DNA from 2 places in the Rhodoplanes sp. SY1 genome. Region 2 is predicted to be linked to the other one. Evidence: predicted binding sites of a transcription regulator. Region 2 holds the regulator's gene; the other holds the start of a gene.

Evidence for each region. Region 2 encodes LexA, which represses DNA repair genes until DNA is damaged. Its sites were predicted from a motif close to TGTTCNNNNTGTGTTCNG; they were not measured.
Region 1: ABTU92_RS20415 (single-stranded DNA-binding protein) is a predicted target of LexA. The motif match lies at 5,230-5,247, and genes of this name have one in related genera.

The regions. Positions count from the first base shown of each region.
Region 1 is NZ_JBEOMB010000082.1:86,007-93,485, reverse strand. Features, by position in the region: gene ABTU92_RS20440 (AAA family ATPase) at 1-220, opposite strand, end outside; gene ABTU92_RS20435 (MarC family protein) at 300-920, shown strand; gene ipdC (indolepyruvate/phenylpyruvate decarboxylase) at 1,056-2,696, opposite strand; gene ABTU92_RS20425 (DUF4142 domain-containing protein) at 2,848-3,474, opposite strand; gene ABTU92_RS20420 (DUF4142 domain-containing protein) at 3,655-4,344, opposite strand; gene ABTU92_RS20415 (single-stranded DNA-binding protein) at 4,587-5,081, opposite strand; gene ABTU92_RS20410 (outer membrane protein) at 5,634-6,395, shown strand; gene ABTU92_RS20405 (outer membrane protein) at 6,863-7,479, shown strand, end outside.
Region 2 is NZ_JBEOMB010000025.1:22,879-30,357, forward strand. Features, by position in the region: gene trpD (anthranilate phosphoribosyltransferase) at 1-762, shown strand, start outside; gene trpC (indole-3-glycerol phosphate synthase TrpC) at 920-1,735, shown strand; gene moaC (cyclic pyranopterin monophosphate synthase MoaC) at 1,786-2,313, shown strand; gene glp (gephyrin-like molybdotransferase Glp) at 2,313-3,530, shown strand; gene lexA (transcriptional repressor LexA) at 3,758-4,474, shown strand; gene ABTU92_RS08375 (ComEC/Rec2 family competence protein) at 4,490-6,844, opposite strand; gene ABTU92_RS08380 (glutamine--tRNA ligase/YqeY domain fusion protein) at 7,182-7,479, opposite strand, start outside.

The DNA.
Region 1 (7,479 bases), on a different contig from region 2:
TCCGGGGTGTCATATCCAATGTGTTGGACTCAAACCACGTTTGCCGATGAGCTGAGATACGTCGAGCAACGGCTTGGTGCTGTCCAAACAAGAGCGAAATTAGGCTAGATTTGCCGGTGCCGTTAGCACCAAGCAGGTACAGGACATCGCCATTATGGAGGCTAAAATTAATAGCGTCCCCGGCGGCGCTCGGAATGGAAAATTCAAGATGATTCGTCATCCCTTCATGCTAATAGATCTTCTCGCAACTTCACCGGCGAATCTCATCAGGTACACTCCGGCGCCGAGTACGGCACTAAATGGATCTCGATTTTCTCCTCTCCGCGGCCGTCACGCTGTTCGTGGTGGTCGATCCGCTCGGGCTCGCGCCGGCCTTTCTGGCCGTCACTGAGGGGCTGCCGGCGGCGGCGCGCACGCGGGTGGGTCTCCGCGCGACGCTGATCGCCGTCGTGGTGCTGGTCGGGGCGGCGCTCGCCGGTGAGTGGCTGCTGCACCATCTCGGCATCGGCCTGCCGGCCTTCCGGATCGCCGGCGGGCTCCTGTTGTTCGCCGTCGCCTCCGAGATGGTCCTGGGGGTGCGCATCGAGCGGCAGTCGCGCGAGGCCGAGCAGGCGATCGAGGAGCGGGTCCGCCACGTCGCCGCCTTCCCGCTGGCGATCCCGCTGATGGCCGGCCCCGGCGCCCTCACGGCCGCGATCCTGCTCGCCGGCCAGGCCGGCAGCCTCGCCCGGCTCGGCCTGCTGATCGGCGTGATCGTCGTCGTCTGCGCGCTCTGCCTCCTGGTGTTCCGCTTCGCCGGACGGCTGTCGCGGTTCCTCGGCATCACCGGCAATGTCGTGCTGTCGCGCCTGCTCGGGGTGCTTTTGGCCGCGCTCGCCGTGCAATACGTGATCGACGGGGCCAAGGCCGTGTGGGGGTGAGAAGGCGCCCGCCGGATCCCGTGGCACGTCACCCGTAGCCCGCATGGAGCGCAGCGGAATGCGGGGTCGTCGCGGGAGGTTCGGTCGGGGCAATCCCGCGTTCCGCTGCGCTCCACGCGGGCTAAGGCGCTGCCACTAACCGGCCTGCCGGTCCCGCGCGCTCTTCAGGCCCGAGACGAAGCGGGCGAGCGTGCGCGACGTCACCCCGCGCGGGATCATCGCCTCGATCAGCGAGAAGACGCCGCGGCGGGCGACGGCGCGCTCCAGCGCGGCGGCGAGATCCTTGCGGGTCGAGACCCGCTCACCATGGCCGCCGAGCGACGGCGCAGCCGCCGCGAAAGTCCAGTCGGACAGGTCGTTGAACTTCGATTCCGGTTGAAAGACCCGGAGCATCTCCCAGCTCGCATTGTTGAAAACAATCACGATCGGATCGAGGCCGTAGCGCCGGCAGTTGCCCAGCTCCCAGCCGGTCATCTGGAAGGCGCCGTCGCCGACCAGGATCAGCGGCCGCGTCCCGGTCGCCGCCGCGACCCCGATGCCGGCCGGCACGCCGAACCCCATGCCGGCGTAGTAGCCGGGCGCGGCCAGCGCCGTGTTGTCGATCTCCATGGCCGTGAACAGGCAGTCGCCGATGTCGGAGGCCATCGGCATCGGGCCGTGGCGGTCGAACAGATCGTTGAGGGCGGTCGCGATGTCGGTGGGGGCGAGCGGCCGGTCGTCGGCGACGAGGCCGCGGGGATAAGCCTCGAAGGGCGGCAGGCTCCGCGGCTTCGGGGCGACGTCTCCTTCGGTGCGGCCGAGCAGCGCCGTGACCAAGTCCTCGATCGGCAGGTCCGGATAGACGTGATGGCCGACCCGCACGCTCCGGTCGATCGCCAGCACCGTGTGGCGCCAGTCGAAGCGCTTCTCCGACAGCGCGAAATTGGTGTCGCACAGGATCACGCCGAGAAGCAGGAGGGCGTCGGCATCCTCGACCAGGCGGGTCACGGCGGGGTCGCCGGCACTGCCCAGATACGTCCCGCGCAGCACGTCGGGCGCCTGCTGCAGCAGGCCCCGTCCCATGAAGGTCGTCACCACCGGGATGCCGAGCCGGCGCGCCAGTGTCGCCACGGCGGCCTCGATGCCGTAGCGGCGGACCTCGACGTCGACGACGATCACGGGCGACGCCGCACGGCCGAGCAGCGCGACGATCTCGGCCGCGCATTCGGCGAGCGCGTCGGCCTCCGCGGGGCGCGGCGGCAGCACCGGCACGGGCGCGACCTCCACGTCGACCATGTCGCGCGGCAGCTCGATATAGACGGGCAGCGAGCGCTCGCGGGCGCTCCGCAGCACCCGGGCGATCTCGTGCGGCGCGGTCGCCGGATCGTCGAGCACGGCCTGGTCGCAGGTGATCTCGCGGAACACCGCGAATTGGGTGTCGACACTGCGCGCCTGGTGATGCAGCAACAGGCCGCTCGCCCGCTCGCGCGCCCCCGGTGCGCCCGCGACGACGACGACGGGCGAGCGCTCCGCATAGGCGCCGGCGACCGCGTTGACGACGTTGAACGCCCCCGCCCCGTAGGTGACCACCGCGACCCCGATACCGGACCGGTAGCGCGCCGCCGCGTCCGCCGCGAAGCCGACGGCCGGCTCGTGGCTCAACGTGAAGCACGGCAGGATCGCCGTCTCCTCGACGATCTTGAAGAACGGCAGGACGAAATCGCCCGGGATGCCGAACAGCTCGCGGGCACCGTGGTCCTTCAGGCCCTGCAGGAGGGCGGTCGCGAGTCTCGGCATTCCGGGCTCCTCGGGCGCGGTCTTGACGCCCCGCCGGCGACTGCGCACGGAGACTCGGAAGCGTCACGCCCAAATCAGGAGAGCACGTTTCGGGCCACGCCGGGAGCCGCCGACCCGGCGACTGCACCGGGCCGGCCGAGACACGAGACCGTCAGTTCAACGCCTGCGCCATGTCGAGGTGATGCTTGAGCGCGGGCAGCGTGGTGTCGGCCCACTGCTTCAGCTCGGGATTGTCGCCGCTCCGAGCATAGGCCTGGAACAGCGCCACGGCGTCGCGGTGAGCATCACGCTGCATCTTGATATAGGCGTCCCGGAACGCCGCGCCGTCCAGGGCACGGAGCTGATCGACCTTGGCCCGGTGGGCGGCATCGAGGTCGGTCGGCAGAGTCGCATCGATCTTGGCGCTCTCCCGCAGGCCGCGCAGTTCGTCCGCGGTCTTGAGGTGGGCGAGGATCATCTGGTCGGCGAAGTCGAGCTCGCCCGGATTGGTCTTGGCGCGGGCGATCCGGCTCGTCTCGATCTCGAACAGGTTGCCGATCGCGGCCTTCTGGACGAACTCGGCGGTCGGGATCGGAGCTGTCGCGGCGCCGGACGACGCCTCGGCCCGCTGGGACGCGGTGCCGAGCACCGCCCCGACCGACGCCGCGGTGGGCATGTCGCCCACGCCCGGACCACGGCTCCACAGCGCAAACAGCACGAATGCGAGCCCGGCGACGAACAGCACGTAGATGTTGTAGTCGCGCGTCGGCCGCGGCCGGGCCTGAGAAAGATCGGTCATGTGGTCCCTCCGATGAATTCGGGAGTCGCTGCCCGCCGTCGCGGCCCGCCGCGATCCCTCGCTGCCGGAGGAAGTGGCGTTTGTACCTCCCGGTTCCCGCCGCGACGACGCGGCGGCCGGATTTTTGGCCGCGGCGTTTCGCCCCGTCATCGCGGGGCGAGCAGCCGGGCGGGAGCGCGATCAGTCGAGCTTCTCGGCCATGCCGAGATGCTGCTTCAGCTCCGGCAGCGTCTTCTCGGCCCACTGCTTCAGCTCGGCATTGTCGCCGCTCTGCGCATAGGAGGTGAACAGCGCCACGGCGTCCTGATGGGCCTGCACCTGCATCTGCTGGTAGGCCTTCTCGAACGCGTCGCCGGAGAGCCCGCGCAGCTGCTCGAGCTTCTGGGTGTGCGCCTGATCGAGCCCGGTCGGCACCTCCGCCTGCACCTTGCCGCTCTGGACGAGGCTCTTCAGCTCGTTCGAGGTCTTGGTGTGGGCCTGGATCATCGTGTTGGAGAAAGCGCGCCCTTCGCGGTCCGCCTTCTCGCGGGCGAGCTGGCTCGACTGGATCTCGAACATGTCGCCGAGCGCCGCCCGGCGGACAAAATCGGCGGTCGACACGCCGGCCGTGCCGGCCGGCGCGGCGCCGGTCGTCTGGCTCTGGCCCGTCGTCTGAGCCTGGCCGGTCGTTTGCCCGGCGTGCGGCATGCCACCCTGCTGGTGGCCCGGTTGGGCGGTCTGGCCCTGCCCCAGGGTTCCGGCGGGCGGCGCCGGCTGGTTGCCGGTGGTGGGCGGCACGGGCCCCGGGCCGGCGGGGTTGCCGAGCTGCTGGGCGATGGACGGCGTGCCGGAGAGCGCCAGCACGGTGGTGAGAAGCAGCAGTTTTCGCATCGGGTCGGCCTCGTCTGGACGAAGGCGCGGGGTCGCGCCCCCTCTGTCCGGGGCCAATCCAGGATGCATCCGTCAGTTCCGACACCACCCTGCGATGGTGGCGCGCGCGGTGCCGCACCGGAGGCCGGCACCGGCGTCCTCCGGTGTCATCGGCTCAGCTCACCGCAGTCCGTCCGGAGAGCATCGTCTGTTCGGACCGACCAGGCGGGGCGCATGCCGCGCCGCCTCGGGTCCGACTCGTCTCAGAACGGGATGTCGTCGTCGAGATCGTCGCGGCGCGACGAGGCGGCCGGCGCCGGCCGGCGCTCGCGGCTCGGCGCGGGACCGCTGGCGCCGAAGTCGTCGCCGCCCTGCTCGTAGCCGCCGCCACCGCCGCCGCCCTCGCCACGGCCGTCGAGCATCGTCAGCACCGAGTTGAAGCCCTGCAGAACGACCTCGGTCGAGTACCGGTCCTGGCCGGACTGATCCTGCCATTTCCGCGTCTGGAGAGCGCCTTCGATGTAAACCTTCGCGCCCTTCTTCAAGTACTGCTCGGCCACCCGGCAGAGCCCCTCGTTGAAGATGACCACGCGATGCCACTCGGTCTTCTCGCGCCGTTCGCCGGACGCCTTGTCGCGCCAGGTCTCCGACGTCGCGATGCGCAGGTTGGCGATCGGGCGTCCGTCCTGGGTGCGGCGAATCTCCGGGTCGGCCCCGAGATTGCCGATGAGAATGACTTTGTTGACCGAACCCGCCATGCGCCTCTCCACTCCTTACGACGCTTCGCCTTGGAACCATATGGGACGCCGCCGGCCACAGACGGGCCGGGCGCGTCGCGGAGCGCGCCACACCCTACCCTTTATCGACACCGCAACAAGCCGGCGACGCGGCTTGTCCACACGTCGATGTTCCTCGTATGTTCTTTTAGCGCCACGCTGTTGCTGAGGCAAGCCGGGGCACCCTTGCAGCACCGCAACGCGGCATCCGATCACGGGAGCGTGAACGATCACGGGAGCGTGAACACGGTGGCCGAACCGGGAGCCGAACACGCAGCCAGGCGCCGCGCGGCTGCCTCGAAACGAACCCACACGGAGGTGACTTCATGCGGCATTTCAGGACGTTCATGCACCCTGGATCGGGGCGACGCCGAGCCGGATCGTGGCATGGCTTAACCCGAATAGGAATGCCACAAAGCTGCCACAACTCCACGTTCCCCGACGCTGTGGCATAATTGTCACCACGGCCCTGGCGATTCCTCCTAGTTTCCGCCTCGGGACTTCGGTGTTTCTTCTCGGAAGGAGGGGCCGTTTATGAAGAAGATCCTGCTCGCTACTGTTGTTGCGTTCGGCTTTGCCGGCGCTGCTTCGGCCGCGGACCTGCCGGCGCGCATGCCGGTGAAGGCGCCGCCGGTCATCGCTCCGGTGTTCTCGTGGACCGGCTGCTACATCGGCGGCTACGTCGGTGGCGCGTGGTCGGCCGATGACGCGACCGCGTATCCCTACACCTCGGGCGTCGCGACGTCGTTTCCGGGCTACGCCTACAATGTCGACTCGAGCTTCATCGGCGGCGGCACGCTGGGCTGCAACTGGCAGCCGGTCGGCTCGCCGTTCGTGCTCGGCCTCGAGGGCGAAGTCGGCTATCTGAGCCTCGAAGGCTCGGCCTACGATCCTATCGCGGGAGCCGGCTACTATGCCTCGAGCAAGGCCGGCGACTGGTACGGCATGATCACCGGCCGTCTCGGCTACTCGTGGGATCGCGCCCTGCTCTACGTGAAGGGCGGCGTGGCCTTCGTCGACGTCGAGAGCACCTACACGATCCCGACGGGCTCGATCTCGCTCAGCGATACCGTGGCTACCTGGACGGTCGGCGGCGGCCTTGAGTGGGCCTTCGACATGAACTGGAGCATCAAGGCCGAGTACATGTATATCGGCCTCGACGAGACCCACACGGGATGCGTGTCGACGCTTGCTCGCGGCTGCTTCTCGCAGGACGTCGGCGGCATCCACACCGCCAAGGTCGGCCTGAACTACCGCTTCGGCGGCTTCGGCGCTCCGGTCGTCGCGAAGTACTGAGCCTTTCGACATTCTGTCGAGCGGAAGCCCCGGGGAAACCCGGGGCTTTTTGCTGTTCGGGACGGCCGCCGCACGGGCCCGCCGACCGGAGCGGATCGCGGGTCGCCGGAGCCGGTCCACGCATCACCCCTGCCGAGTCACGCGTTCCCTGCCGGTCGATGAAGATCCCTCCTCGCCGTCCTGGGCACCCGAAACGGCTGTCCAGATCATCGGCGGGTCACGTCCTGCTTCGTCCGCTGCGGCCACGCGACTCGCCGGCCCACGTGTTCGAACACGGAGACGTCGAAACTGTTATCGAGGTAATTAATAACCTAAATGTCGGCCAACGAACAAAGGCGATTGTCTCGCGGTGGTATTCGACGGCTTTTTCTTTTAAGTAACGGAATGTCTTGTTGCCTTTATGTCACCCTCGGGATGCGTATTCGTCCTAAGCTTTCTTCATCGATACCAACCAACGGGGGGTCATCATGAAGAAGCTCCTTCTCGCGACGGCGGCGATCCTGGCGACGGGCGCCATGGCACAAGCCGCCGACCTGCCGGCCCGGATGCCGGTCAAAGCACCGCCGGTCGTCGCTCCGGTGTTCTCGTGGACCGGCTGCTACATCGGCGGCTTCGCCGGCGGCGCGTGGAGCGCCGACGACAACGTCAACACCACCTACAGCACGGTCGTTGGGTTCCCGACGCGCGCCTACGGCTACAGCAGCGACTCGAGTTTCATCGGTGGCGGCACGCTGGGCTGCAACTGGCAGCCCGCGGGCTCGCCTTTCGTGCTCGGCCTGGAGGGCGAAGTCGGATACATCAGCCTCGAAAGCTCCGCTTTCGACCCGACGATCCCTCCGGCCCTCGGTTCGATCGTGTCGTCGACCAAGGTCGGCGACTGGTACTCGATGGTCACGGGCCGGCTCGGCTATTCGTGGGACCGGGCGATGATCTACGTGAAGGGCGGCGTCGCGTTCGTCGACGTCGAGACCGCGATCGGCGCCACCTTCCCGGCTACCGTTCCGGGCGGGCCGGCCGCGGCTTTCGCCGGCGCCGTCTCGGACACCATCGCGACTTGGACGGTCGGCGGCGGCATCGAGTGGGC
Region 2 (7,479 bases):
GACGCCTCGGGCTCGTTCAACATCTCGACCTGCGCGGCCTTCATCGTCGCGGGCGCCGGCGTGCCGGTGGCCAAGCACGGCAACCGCGCGCTCTCCTCCAAGTCGGGCGCCGCCGATGTGCTCGCCGCACTCGGGGTGCGCATCGAGCTCTCCCCGGAGCAGATCGGCCGCTGCATTCGCGAGGCCGGCATCGGCTTCATGTTCGCGCCCGTGCACCATCCCGCGATGAAGCATGTCGGGCCGACCCGGGTGGAGCTCGGCACCCGCACGATCTTCAACCTGCTCGGGCCGCTGTCGAACCCGGCCGGCGTGAAGCGACAGATGGTCGGCGTGTTCTCGCGCCAGTGGGTCGAGCCGCTCGCCCATGTTTTGAAGAATCTCGGCTCCGAGCGCGCCCTCGTCGTGCACGGCTCCGACGGGCTCGACGAGATCACCATCGCGGGGCCGACCGCGGTCGCCTCGCTGGAGACCGGCACGGTCACGACCTTCGAGATCACGCCCGAGGAGGTCGGCCTAGCCCGCGCCGCCCCGGAGGCGCTGCGCGGCGGCGACGCCGCCGCCAACGCGGTCGCGCTCAAGGGCGTGCTGGAGGGCCGCAAGGGGCCGTACCGAGACGTCGCGATCTTCAATGCGGCCGCCGCGCTCGTCGTCGCCGGCAAGGCCGCCGATCTCGCCAGCGGCGTCGCGCTCGCGGCCCAGTCGATCGACACCGGCGCCGCCGAGGGCAGCCTCGGCCGGCTGATCGCCGTGTCGAACGCGTGAGCCCGATGGCATTCGGTTCCGTCATTCCGGGCGCGGCGGCGCCAGCCGCCGAGACCCGGAATCCAGCCCGGAAACGGGCCTGTCTGGTCGTGTCTGGATTCCGGGTTCGCGGGCTCTGCCCGCGCCCCGGAATGACCGAAGGGGACGCGTGAGCCCGATGGCCGACATCCTGCAGAAGATCGAAGCCTACAAGCGCACCGAGATCGCCGCCGCCAAGAAGGCGCATCCCTGGCCGGCCGTGGCCGAGGTGGCAAAGGCGGCGACGCCGCCGCGCGGCTTTTTGCGCGACATCGAGCGGCGGCTGGCGCGCCACCAGCCGGCGCTCATCGCCGAGATCAAGAAGGCGAGCCCGTCGCGCGGGCTGATCCGCGCCGACTTCGACCCGCCGGCGCTCGCCCGCGCCTACGAGGCGGGCGGCGCGACCTGCCTCTCGGTGCTCACCGACGGCCCGAGCTTCCAGGGCCGCCCCGACCACCTGATCGCGGCCCGCGCCGCGACGGCCCTGCCGGTGATCCGCAAGGACTTCCTCTACGACCCCTATCAAGTCGTGGAGGCGCGGGCGCTCGGCGCCGACTGCATCCTGATCATCATGGCGGCCGTCGACGACCGCACCGCCCGCGACCTCGAGGAGACCGCGGCCGAGCACGGCATGGACGCGCTGATCGAGGTGCACGACGAGGCCGAGCTGGAGCGCGCCCTGCGCTTGAAGTCCCGGCTCGTCGGCATCAACAACCGCGACCTCAAGACCTTCGAGACGAAGCTCGAGGTCTCCGAGCGCCTCGCGCCGCTGGTGCCGAAGGACCGCGTGCTGGTCGGCGAGAGCGGAATCTTCACGCCCGCCGATCTCGCGCGGCTCGCGCGCGTCGGCATCTCGACCTATCTGATCGGCGAGAGCCTGATGCGCCAGGACGACGTGACGGCGGCGACCCGCACCCTGCTCGGCCGCGGCGCCGCCGCGCCGGCCGCCGAGTGATCCCCCGCCCCGCAACGACACTGCTCGGCGAACCAACCCGGACCCCCCGCATGACCGACGAGCCGCAGCTCACCCATATCGGCGCGCGCGGCGAGGCCCGCATGGTCGACGTCTCCGACAAGGCCTCGACCAAGCGCGTCGCCGTCGCCGAAGGTCGCGTCGTGATGACGGCCGCGACGCTCGACCTCGTGCTGCGCGGCGACGCCAAGAAGGGCGACGTGCTCGGCGTCGCCCGCGTCGCCGGCATCATGGCGGCGAAGAGGACGCACGAGCTGATCCCGCTCTGCCATCCGCTGATGATCACCAAGGCCGAGGTGGAGATCACGCCCGAGCCCGCGCTACCCGGCCTGCGCGTGACCGCGACCGTCCAGGTCGGTGGCCAGACCGGCGTCGAGATGGAGGCGCTGACCGCCGTGTCGGTCGCGTGCCTGACCATCTACGACATGGTCAAGGCGGTGGAGCGCGGCATGCGCATCGAGGGCGTGCGCCTCCTCGAGAAGCAGGGCGGCAAGTCCGGCCACTACCGCGCCGACCAGCCCGGCACCGGCCAGGCCGCCGGCGGCGGCGGAGACGCCTGATGGCCGCTCCCCTGTCGGTCACCGAGGCCCTCGCGCGGGTGCTGGAGCGCGCCGTGCCGCTGCCGGCCGAGAGCGTGCCGGTCGGCGACGCGCACGGCCGCGTGCTCGCCGCGGATCTCACGGCGCTGCGCACCCAGCCGCCCGACGACGTCTCCGCCATGGACGGCTACGCGGTGCGGTTCGCCGACGTGACGGCGCCCGGCGCCCGGCTGCGGGTGATCGGCGAGGTGCCGGCCGGGCGGCCGTTCGACGGTGCGGTCGGCCAAGGCGAAGCGGCCCGCATCTTCACCGGCGGCGTGATGCCGGCGGGCGCCGATACCGTGGTGGTCCAGGAGAACGCCACCCGCGACGGCGACACCGTGACCGTCTCGGCCGCCGCCGGATTCTTGGGCCGTCACGTCCGCAACCGCGGCCGCGACTTTTCGACCGGCACCGTGCTGCTGCGCGCCGGCCGCCGCCTCTCGATGCGCGACCTCGCACTCGCCGCCGCCATGAACCACGCGGCCGTGCCGGTGCATCGCCGGCCGCGCGTCGGCCTGCTCGCCACCGGCGACGAGCTGGTGCCGCCCGGCACTTCGCCCGCCCCGGGCCAGATCGTGTATTCGAACGGCTTCGCCATCGCGGCGCTGGCCCGCCACGAGGGCGCCGCCACGATCGATCTCGGCATCGCGCCGGACCGGCTGGACGACACCGTCGCGGCGATCCGGCGCGCCCGCCAAGAAGGCGTCGACGTGCTGGTGACCACCGGCGGCGCCTCGGTCGGCGACTACGATCTGGTGCAGAAGGCGCTGGCGGCCGAGGGGATGCAGCTCGCGTTCTGGAAGATCGCCATGCGGCCCGGCCGGCCGCTGATGAGCGGCCGCCTCGGCGACATCCACGTGCTCGGCCTGCCCGGCAATCCGGTGTCGTCCTTCGTCACCGCGGTGCTGTTCCTGGTGCCGCTGCTGCGCCGCCTGCAGGGCCGCGCCGATCTCACGATCGCAGACGAGCCGGCGATCGCCGGCGCCGACCTGAAAGCCAACGACGAGCGCGCCGATTTCTTGCGCGCGACGCTGTCGAGCGATGCCGAGGGGCGACTCGTCGCGACGCCGGTGACGGATCAGGACTCCTCGCTGCTCGCCCCGCTCGGCCTCGCCGACGGCCTCTTGATGCGGCCGCCGCACGCGCCGGCCGTCGCGGCCGGCGGACCGTGCCGCGTGATTCGGCTGCCGGCCTGAGCGGCCGGGCCGCGCTGCGCGTCCGTGCGGCGCGGCGGCGGGAGCGGCCCGCGCCGGTTTTGCTCGCGCGAACCGCTCCTTAGGGCTAACCAACATTCGCCGCGACCCGTCGATTCCCCCGGCCACCATTAAAAGGTTGCAGAACACATGCCGAACATATAGGGTATGTTCATGATTTGTTTAGGCGGCTGCGATGCACTGCCCGAGCAAGCCCCGGGGGACGACGCATGTTGACGCGGAAGCAGTTCGAGCTGTTGCGGTTCATCCACGAACGCCTGAAGGAAAGCGGCGTGCCGCCCTCCTTCGACGAGATGAAGGACGCGCTCGACCTGCGCTCCAAGTCCGGCATCCACCGCCTGATCACGGCGCTGGAGGAGCGCGGCTTCATCCGCCGCCTGCCCAACCGGGCGCGTGCCATCGAGGTGATCAAGCTGCCCGAGTCGGTCGGCCACGGCGTCATGGCGGGCGGGCGCGCCCGCGGCTTCACGCCGAGCGTCATCGAGGGCAATCTCGGCCGGGTCCGGCCGCCCGCCCCGCAGCCGCAGGACGAGGACACGGCGCGCCCCGTCGCCGTGCCGGTGATGGGCCGGATCGCCGCCGGCACCCCGATCGAGGCGATCCAGACCAAGAGCTCGATCATCAACGTCCCGCCCGAGCTTCTGAGCGCCGGCGACCATTTTGCCCTCGAGGTGCGCGGCGACTCGATGATCGACGCCGGCATCCTCGACGGCGACATCGCGCTGATCCGCCGCTCCGAGAACGCCGACACGGGCGACATCGTCGTCGCCCTGGTCGACGAGGAGGAGGCGACGCTCAAGCGCTTCCGCCGCCGCGGCGCCTCGATCGCGCTGGAGCCCGCCAACGCCTCCTACGAGGTGCGCATCCTCCCCCCCAACCGGGTGCGCATCCAGGGCAAGCTGGTCGGCCTGATGCGGCGGTACTGAGCGGCGGAGCAACGCTCAGTCCGGCTCGATGTCCTCGATCGCCGGGGTGGCATCGGGCGGAGGAGCCGAGCGGGACGCGCCTGCGGCCGTGCCGCCGGCAGAAGGAACAGCGGGCCGAGCCGCGGCGGTCGGCGTCGGCGACCACGGACGGTCGTAGCCCGGCGCGCGGGCGCGGGTGACCGCGAAGCCATCCCCGGTCCGCCGCAGCGCCAGCGCGCCCGTGTCCTTCAGCATGGCGCGGTCGATCACGGTCGCCCGACAGCCCTCCGGCGGATCGCGCAGCGCGACGATCAGGGCCGCGCGGGCGCAGTCGTCGGCGAAGCTCTCGGCCGTGCGGGCCACCGCGACGGCCGCGCCATCGGACAGGCGGGCGACGCAGCCGGACGGATCGCAGGCGAAGCCCGCCGCGACGTCGGGTCCATCGGGCGGGCGCGCGTCGGCGTCGCCGGAGAGCCAGTCGCGCGCCGCGAAGTTCAGGCTGCCGATGCGCAGCACCGTAAGTCGGCCGTCGGCGCCGCGCACCGCCACCGCCTCGCCGCTCGGCGCGATCAGCACGTCGGGCTTTTCCGAAGCACCGGCGAGCAGCATGGCGACGCCGAGCAGGACTGCGCCCGTCCACCGCAGTGGCGTGCGCAGCAGCGCCACGACGACGAGGCCGGCGGTCGCGACGAGGAGCGCGTCGGCCCCGAAGGCCGGCACGCGGCCGACCGCGCCCGGCAGCGCCGCGACCCACTGGGCCACGACCGTCATCCAGTCGATGCCGGCGCCCATCAGGCGCCACAGCGGACCGTCGAAGCCGAACGGCATGGCGACGAGCGCGACGATCCCGACCGGCATCACGAAGCCGGAGACCACCGGCATGGCGCCGAGATTGGCGAGCACGCCGTAGGGCGCGACGCGGTGGAAGTGATAGGCCGCGAAGATCGTGGTCGCGAGCCCGGCGACCAGGGAGGCGACGAGCAAGGCGACCACCTCGCGGGCGCCCCACAGCGCCAGCCGCGCGGCGAGCCGGCTTCGCGGCGCCGCGGCGAGCCACGGCAGCCCCTTCTCGTAGACGGCGACGAGCGCCAGCGTCGCGGCAAAGCTCATCTGGAAGCTCGGATGCACGACCGCCTCGGGGGTGAGCAGCATCACGGCGAGGGCCGCGACGGCGAGGGTGCGCAGCGTGACGGCGCGGCGGTCGAGCATCACACCGAACAGCACGATCGCCGTCATCACGAAGGCGCGCTGGGTCGCGACCTCGGCGCCCGACAGGATCAGGTAGAAGGCCGCCGCGACGAGCGCGGCGCCGGCCGCCCATTTCTTGATCGGCCGCGTCAGGGCGAGCCGCGGCACCAGCGCGAGCCCGGCCCGCAGCACCACGAAGACGAGGCCGGCGACCACGGCCATGTGATAGCCCGAGATCGACAGCACATGGGCGAGGCTCGACACGTACATGGCGTCGTTGACCGAGGCCGAGATGGCGTCGCGCTTGCCGGTGATCAGGGCCGAGGCGATGGCGCCGGCGTCGCCCGGCAGCGCCGCGCGGATTCGCGCGTCGATGCTTTCGCGCAAATCATCGATCGCGGCGGCCGCTCGCAGGCCGAGGTCCGGCGGGCCCGGGGCCGGCGTCGGCCGCACGGCACCGAGCGCGAAGCCGGACGCGCCGATGCCGTGGAACCAGAGATCGCGGGAAAAATCGTAGCCGCCGGGCCGCAGGGGCGCGAGCGGGGGCGACAGCCGCGCCGTCAGCGCCACATGGGCGCCGACCGGCGGCGCCGTGCCCTTGCGCACCGACACCCGCACGCGCTGCGGCCGCGCGTCCGCGGCGACCGGTCCGCCGCGCGGCATCTCGAACGAGCCGACCCGCAGCACGATGCGGTCGCTCCTCTCACGCTCCTCCCGCTTCTCCACGAAGCCGGTGAGCTTCGCCCCAAAAGCGGGCTGGCGCAGCACCGGCGCGTCGACGACGCGGCCCCGCACGGTCGCAGCGAGGAAGCCGGTCGCGACCGCAGCGATCCCGATGGCCGCGAACACGGCGGCGCGCCGGCGGGTCGCGACGACGAGCCCGAGCGCGGCGGCGAGCGCCGTCGCGGCCGCCCACGAGGCCGGCTCGGTCTCGGCGGCGAAATAGAGGACGATGCCGGCGGCAACGCCGATCGCCAGCCACGGGAACAGCCGCCCGGGCTCGACCTCGACGGCCGCCCACCCGGCGATTCGTCGGCCCGCCGCATGAGCGAGATCGCCCAGCCGCACCGGCAGCGGCATGGGGAGGGCGCGGCCGCCCGCCGCCCCGGCCCCCGGCTGCGGCCGCGGGCCGACCGGAAGGACGCCGACGCGCCCGCGCGCCCGTTCGCGCGCCCAATCGGGCGCCCTGCCCGGCTCCGCCATGCGGCACTCCGCGGTTGGCTGGAGCCCGCAGCGTATTCTAGTTTTTCGGGAAACTCAGGATGAACACAACGAAAACAGATAGTCCGTCACCGTTCTCCTGCGGGAACGGATAGCTTCGTGCCCCGGACAAGGCGCGGCAGGCCGCAGGCCTGATGCGCCGCAGAGCCGGGGCCCAGGGCGGCACGACGGGCCGCACGACGCAGAACGCCGACCGGCACGGCGAGCCCTCGTCCGTGGCCCCTGGGTCCCGGTTCGCGGCGCGTTGCGCCGCGCCCGGGACACGAGACCTCCGACGGCGCAATGCAGAGGAGTCAAAGCGAGAGGGTTGAAGTCCCCCTCACCCGCCGCTCTGCACCTTGGCCCAGGTGTCGCGCAGGCCGATGGTGCGGTTGAAGACGAGCGCGCCGGGGCGCGAGTCCTCGTCCGGGCAGAAATAGCCCTGGCGCTCGAACTGCACCGCCTGCGCGACCGGGACGTCGGCGAGCGACGGCTCCAGCCGGGCGCCGGTCAGGACCTCGAGCGACTGCGGGTTGAGGTCCTCGGCGAAGGTCGCCGGCGTCGGCGCCGGGTTCTTGAACAGGTTGTTGTAGACGCGCACCTCGGCCGGGATCGAGTCGATGGCCGAAACCCAGTGG